DNA from 2 places in the Micromonospora sp. AB353 genome. Region 2 is predicted to be linked to the other one. Evidence: predicted binding sites of a transcription regulator. Region 2 holds the regulator's gene; the other holds the start of a gene.

Region 1 (3,403 bases), on a different contig from region 2:
GGCCGCTGGGTCCGCAACCACTGGGGCGACGGTCAGATGTCGCCGGCCGAGTGCCAGCAGACCAACGCGGGTGGTGCCGGCGCCGGCACTCCGACGGTGGCCTGCCCGGACGTCCGCGGCCGGCTACCGCAGGTGCCCGGCCAGGCCCGTGCCGAGGTGGACCGCACGCTGGCGCTGCTGGAGAGCCAGATCGCCGAGGCGAACCGGCGGCTCGCGGCGGAGGGCCGCAACGGCGGCGACTTCATCGACAACGCGATCCTCGGGCCGCTCGCGGACAAGCGGACGGCGGCGCTCAACCGGATCGCCACCGCCATCGGCCGGTTCGCGCAGCGCCCGCAGGGCCTGGACCAGTTCGCCCGGTGCGCGGTGAACGACGCCCCCGGCAACGGCGGTCAGAACGGCGGTCAGAACGGCGGGAACAACAACGGCGGTAACAACAACGGGGGCCAGAACGGCGGGAACAACAACGGCGGTAACAACGGCGGCGGGAACAACAACGGTGGCGGCCAGAACAACGGCGGCAACAACGGCCTGAACGTGCTCGCCAAGGACTGCTCCGGCAGCCGGCTCCAGGGCCACGACGGTTTCCAGAACGGCAACCGGTGCGTGAGCACCGCGTTCGGTGAGGTGGGCGCCGCGGCGAACAACCCGTCGTTGCTGATCACGCAGTTCCCGAACCAGGTGCGGCGCAACCAGCCGTTCACGCTCCGGGTCACCACCAAGAACCTGGTCCGGGACCGCTTCCTCGCCGCCGGCCAGGGCGGCTACTACCTGGAGAGCTCGCTGCTCAACGGCCAGGGCCTGGTACGCGGTCACTTCCACACCGCCTGCCGGATGCTCGGCAGCACCCGGCAGCCCCCGAACCCGCAGGACGTGCCGGCGTTCTTCGTCGCCACCGAGGACGGCCGGGGCGGCAACCAGCCGGACGACGTACTGATCCAGATCCCGGGCCTGGCCCAGTCGGGCGTGGCGCAGTGCGCGGTCTGGGCCGGTGACGGCTCGCACCGCATCCCGATGATGGAGCGGGCGAACCAGACCCCCGCCATCGACGTGGTGCGCATCCGGGTCAACTGAGAGCGACGTGACGGCCGCGGCCGTCCGGGGGACTCCTCCGGGCGGTCGCGGCCTTTCCGCGTACGGGAACGGTGGGAGGCGATCCCGGAGGAAATCTCGTGCCGTGGGTATCCGCCGGACGAAAAGCGCCGGGCGGAGAATGCCGATCGGGGCCACGCCGATTTCTCAGCGTGACCCCGGGATGCCCGACGGTGAACCGGTGGCGTCAGCGGTTCTTGTACGCCTCGACCACCGACACCGGGATGCGCCCGCGCTCGGAAATCTCGAACCCGTTCTTGGCGGCCCATTCCCGGATGGCGCGGTTCTGCTCGCGGTCCATTCCCGAGGTGCTCGGCCGGGTCGTGCGACGGGCGCCGCGGGTGACCTCGGCAGTTCCCCGGCCGATTCGCCTGCCAGCGCTGATGTACGGATCCAGGGCCTTGCGCAGGACGCCCGCGTTCTCGTCGGAGACGTCGATCGTGTACGCCACGCCGTCCAGGCTGAACTCGACGGTCCGATCGGCCTTTCCGCCGTCGAGGTCGTCGGTCAGAACGGTGATTACTTTCCTTGCCATCGCCATTACTCCCTGTGTCGGGCGGGGTGTGGCTAAGAGTTTGACCTACCGCGCGGTAATCACGCAACAATAGCCGACTGTTTCCATTCGGCGGGTCGCGGTAAACGATGCCGCCATTGGGCGCGGAGTGCCGGAACGGGGGCGCTCGGCGTGGCGTGGGTCACAACCCGGAACAAGGGACACGTTTTGTTACTTGAGCCAGACACGCTCAACCAACGTGATGGCAGGTGTTCGATGGCAACTCTTCCGGTACTCCCACTGACCGACGCCGTCCTGCTGCCCGGGATGGTCATCCCGGTGACCCTCGACCCGACCACGCAGGCCGCCGTCGACGCGGCCCGCGCCACCGGCGACAAGGAACTCCTGGCCGTCCCCCGCATCGACGGCGAGTACGGCTCCGTCGGCGTGGTCGCCACGATCGAGAAGGTGGGCCGGCTGCCCAGCGGCGAACCGGCGGCGGTCGTCCGCGGTCTCACCCGCGCCCGCATCGGCTCCGGCGTGCCCGGTCCCGGTGCCGCGCTCTGGGTGGAGGCGGCCACACTCGACGAACCCGCACCGGCGGGCCGCGCCCGGGAACTCGCCCGCGAGTACCGCGCGCTCATGACCTCGGTGCTGCAACAGCGCGGCGCCTGGCAGGTGATCGACGCGATGGAACGGATGACCGACCTGTCCGAGCTGGCCGACTCGGCCGGCTACGCGCCCTGGCTCAGCCTGACCCAGAAGACCGAACTGCTCGCCGCGCCGGACGTCACCGCCCGGCTGGAACTGCTCGTCGGCTGGGTGAAGGAACACCTGGCCGAGCAGGAGGTCACCGAGCAGATCAACAGCGACGTCCGCGAGGGGCTGGAGAAGTCCCAGCGGGAGTTCCTGCTCCGCCAGCAGCTCGCCGCGATCCGCAAGGAACTCGGCGAGGACGAGCCGGACGGGTCCGCCGACTACCGCTCCCGGGTGGAGTCCGCCGACCTGCCGGAGAAGGTCCGGGAGGCGGCGCTTCGTGAGGTCGGCAAGCTGGAGCGGGCCAGTGACGCCTCACCCGAGGCGGGCTGGATCCGTACCTGGCTGGACACCGTCCTGGAGATGCCGTGGAGCACGCGTACCCAGGACGACACCGACCTGGCCGCGGCGCGGGCCGTGCTCGACGCCGACCACGCCGGCCTGGCCGACGTGAAGGACCGCATCCTGGAGTACCTCGCGGTGCGCAACCGGCGCGCGGAGCGCAACCTCGGCGTCGTCGGCGGACGCGGCTCCGGCGCGGTGCTGGCCCTGGCCGGCCCGCCCGGTGTCGGCAAGACCAGCCTCGGCGAGTCGGTCGCCCGGGCGCTGGGCCGAAACTTCGTCCGCGTCTCCCTCGGCGGTGTCCGGGACGAGGCGGAGATCCGCGGCCACCGGCGCACGTACGTCGGCGCGCTGCCCGGCCGGATCGTGCGGGCGCTGCGCGAGGCCGGCTCGATGAACCCGGTCGTGCTGCTCGACGAGGTCGACAAGCTGGCCGCCGGCTACGCCGGCGACCCGGCGGCGGCCCTGCTGGAGGTGCTCGACCCGGCGCAGAACCACACGTTCCGCGACCACTACCTGGAGGTCGACCTCGACCTGTCCGACGTGCTGTTCCTCGCCACCGCCAACGTGGTGGAGGCGATCCCCGGCCCGCTGCTGGACCGGATGGAGCTGGTCGCGCTGGACGGCTACACCGAGGACGAGAAGGTCGCCATCGCCCGGGACCACCTGCTGCCCCGGCAGCGGGAGCGGGCCGGGCTGACCGGTGAGGAGGTGAGCATC
Region 2 (3,403 bases):
ACCGCAAGCGGGTCGACCGGGACCGCAACCTGGTGCAGGAGCAGGCCACCGGGGCGGTGCTCACCGCGCTGCTGCCGATCCTCGACGACCTGGACCGGGCCCGCGAGCACGGCGACCTGGTGGGCCCGTTCGGCAGTGTGGCCGAGCAGCTCACCGGCGCGCTGGCCAAGTTCGGCCTGACCGCGTTCGGCGAGAAGGGCGACCCGTTCGACCCGACCCGGCACGAGGCGGTGGCGCACCAGACCTCCGCCGACGTGACGGAGCCGACCTGCGTACAGGTCATGCGCCGTGGTTACCAGCTGGGCGAGCGGCTGCTGCGGCCCGCCATGGTCGCGGTCGCGGACCCGGAGTAGTGCCGACCCGTGACGTCCCGCCCGCCCGCACCGGGCGGGCGGGGCGACCGGGGTTCGACCCGTGGAAGGGGGTGGACCGGTGAGTTCCAAGGACTGGATCGAGAAGGACTACTACGCCGCGTTGGGCGTGGACAAGTCCGCCTCCTCGGACGAGATCAAGAAGGCGTACCGCAAGTTGGCCCGGGAGTCGCACCCGGACCACAACCCCGGCGACACCGGTGCCGAGGAGCGGTTCAAGACCGTCTCCGAGGCGTACGCGGTGCTCGGTGACGAGAAGAAGCGCCGCGAGTACGACGAGATGCGCTCGCTGTTCGGCTCCGGCGCCTTCCGGCGCAGCGCCCGCGGCGCGGGCCAGCCGGGCGGCATGCCGTTCGACGTCTCCGACCTGTTCGGCGGCGGCGCCGGGGGTGGCGACAACCGGTTCAGCGGCGGCGGCTTCACCGACCTGTTCAGCTCGATCTTCTCCGGTGGCGGGGGCGGCGGTGGCCCGGCGCGTCCGCGCGGCCCGGCCCGCGGCCGGGACGTCGAGACCGAGGTGGCGCTCGACTTCGACGACGCGGTACGCGGCGTCACGCTGCCGCTGACGCTGCGCGCACCAGGCGTCTGCGACACCTGCCACGGCAACGGCGCGAAGCCCGGCACCCAGCCGGTGGCCTGCCCGGTCTGCCACGGCGCCGGCGTGACGACCCGCAACCAGGGGTCGTTCAGCTTCTCCGAGCCGTGCCGCAACTGCCAGGGCGTCGGCACCGTCGTCGAGGAGAAGTGCCCGGAGTGCCACGGCACCGGCGGTGTCACCAAGACCCGCACGCTCCACGTGCGCTTCCCCGCCGGGGTGGCCGACGGGCAGCGGATCCGCCTGGCCGGCCGGGGTGAGCCCGGCGAGCGGGGCGGTCCGGCGGGCGACCTGTTCGTGCAGGTGAAGGTCCGCCCGGACGAGCTGTTCGGGCGCACCGGGGACGACCTGACCCTGACCGTCCCGATCACGTACGCCGAGGCGGTTCTCGGCACGGACCTGCGCGTGCCGACCCTGGACGGGACGGTGACCCTGCGGGTGCCACCGGGTACGCCCAGCGGGCGGGTGCTGCGTGCCCGCGGCAAGGGCGTCGTACGCAAGGACGGCCGCGCCGGTGACCTGCTGGTCACGCTCGACGTGGTGGTCCCGGCGAAGGTCTCGGACGAGGCGCGGGCGGCGCTGGAGACCTTCGCGGCGCAGACTCCGCCCGCCGCGCGGGAACATCTCGACGCGCGGGTACGTCGATTCAGTTGACGGCGGCACCGGAGGTGAGCGGGCATGTCGGAGGAGTACGTCGGCTCGGGTGACCCGGCCTACGAGGCCAAGGTCTTGATGATCTCGGTGGCCGCGCGGATGGCGGGGATGCACCCCCAGACGCTGCGCCAGTACGACCGGCTGGGCCTGGTGCAGGCCGGGCGGGCGTCCGGCGGCGGTCGCCGGTACAGCGTCCGGGACGTGGTGCTGCTCCGCGAGGTGCAGCGGCTCAGCCAGGACGACGGGATCAACCTGGCCGGGGTCAAGCGGATCATCGGGTTGGAGCGGCTGCTCGAAGAGGCGCAGCAGCGGGTGGCCCGGCTGGAGGCGGAACTGGACGCCGCGTACCGGCGGATCGCCGAGCTGGAGTCACTCGGCGGCTTCCCCCGCGGTGACCTGGTGCCCACCAACCGCACGTCCACCGCGCTCGTCGTCTGGCGTCCGCGCCGCGCTCCCGACCGCTGACCTCGTACCGGAAGGCCGGCGCGCCCCGCTCCCCCGGGGCCGCGCCGGCCTTCGTCGTTCCCCGGGCGGTTCGCCCGCCCGGGTCGGGGAAAGCCGGGGTACGGCAGAGCGGGGTCGACTAGGCTTTCCGCAGGGGCAAAAAGCCTCATAGCGGACTCCGGGCTGGCGGGGGGAGCCATGACGGAACCGGCGAAGAAGGTGGCCGAGCGCGCGGAGGAACGGCTGGAGAAGGTGGCCGAGAACGTCCGCGAGCGGTTCGACCGGGTCACCGAGGGACGCTTCAGCGACAAGGTCAAGGAAGGGCGCTTCGCCGACCAGACGGACCACGGTGTGGACCGGGCGCGGGACGACGAGCGGCGCAAGAAGCAGGGCGGGTCGACCTAGACGATCTGCCGACGTGCGGGCCGGGATCCACGGGGGATCCCGGCCCGTTCGTGTCCCGAGGGGCGAGCGGGACCACGCACCCGCCCTCGCGGTCGATCATGAAGTTGGCGGCGACAAACCGGACACCAAACACCGCCAAGTTCATGATCGACCAGGACGGTCGGTCGAGGTGGCTGGGCTACGCCTGATCCCGGCGTCAGAGGCGGCGGTTCTCGCGGACCAGGCCGCCCTCGCACCAGTCCCGGTAGACGAAGAGGTCCGGCCGGGCGAGCAGCACCCGGCTGTTGTGCGCCCAGTTGCGCATCAGGTCGTCGCCGGACTTCTCGGCCTGCTCGACCAGCTTGCGGAACCGGCGCTTGGGGTGGGCGCGGAAGTTCGTCCGGATGCCGTCGGCGGCGTAGATGTAGAGGCAGTGCAGCGCGAACCGCCGCGCCGGGCAGCCCTGGTCCATCGCCAGATCGAACAGCGTCTGCACCAGGTGGTCACCGGCGACCAGCAGATCCCAGTCCGGCGGCATCGAGGTCAGCGGCACCGAATCCGGCTGATACGCCCACGACCGAAGCTCGGCGGGCGAGGGATCGACCGGGTTGGCGAAGCCGCGGAACGTCTCTTCCTGCACGCTCACCGGCCGACCTTCCGCTTGCGCTGGCGGGGGCGCAGGCCACCCGCGGACCCTGGCTGCTGGGCCGAAACGTTAACGCGGTCGGACGGAGCAGGGGTAGACCTTCCCGGGATCAATTTGACAACGCCGGGCCGGATCTGCCCTCGGCTGATCCGGCCCGGCACCGGTCAGTCGCCGGAGCCCAGGGGCAGTGGCGCCGGCGGCCGTGCGGCGGCGGCGCGGGTGCGCAGCCACTGCTTGAACCACCGGGTGTCGGGCAGCCGGGCCAGCAGCGGCCCGGTCACCACCGTGATCAACACGTACGCGGTGGCG

What was found. Region 2 encodes HspR, which represses chaperone genes until heat shock. Its sites were predicted from a motif close to TTGAGTNNNNNNNACTCAA; they were not measured.
Region 1: lon (endopeptidase La) is a predicted target of HspR. The motif match lies at 1,821-1,839, and genes of this name have one in related genera.

What each region holds. Positions count from the first base shown of each region.
Region 1 covers NZ_JBMVFV010000078.1:4,811-8,213, forward strand. The annotation lists gene ACPCK6_RS24470 (hypothetical protein) at 1-1,074, shown strand, start outside; gene ACPCK6_RS24475 (histone-like nucleoid-structuring protein Lsr2) at 1,280-1,627, opposite strand; gene lon (endopeptidase La) at 1,862-3,403, shown strand, end outside.
Region 2 covers NZ_JBMVFV010000006.1:42,230-45,632, reverse strand. The annotation lists gene grpE (nucleotide exchange factor GrpE) at 1-353, shown strand, start outside; gene dnaJ (molecular chaperone DnaJ) at 433-1,620, shown strand; gene ACPCK6_RS04865 (heat shock protein transcriptional repressor HspR) at 1,645-2,085, shown strand; gene ACPCK6_RS04860 (hypothetical protein) at 2,263-2,469, shown strand; gene ACPCK6_RS04855 (hypothetical protein) at 2,666-3,094, opposite strand; gene ACPCK6_RS04850 (cation:proton antiporter) at 3,259-3,403, opposite strand, start outside.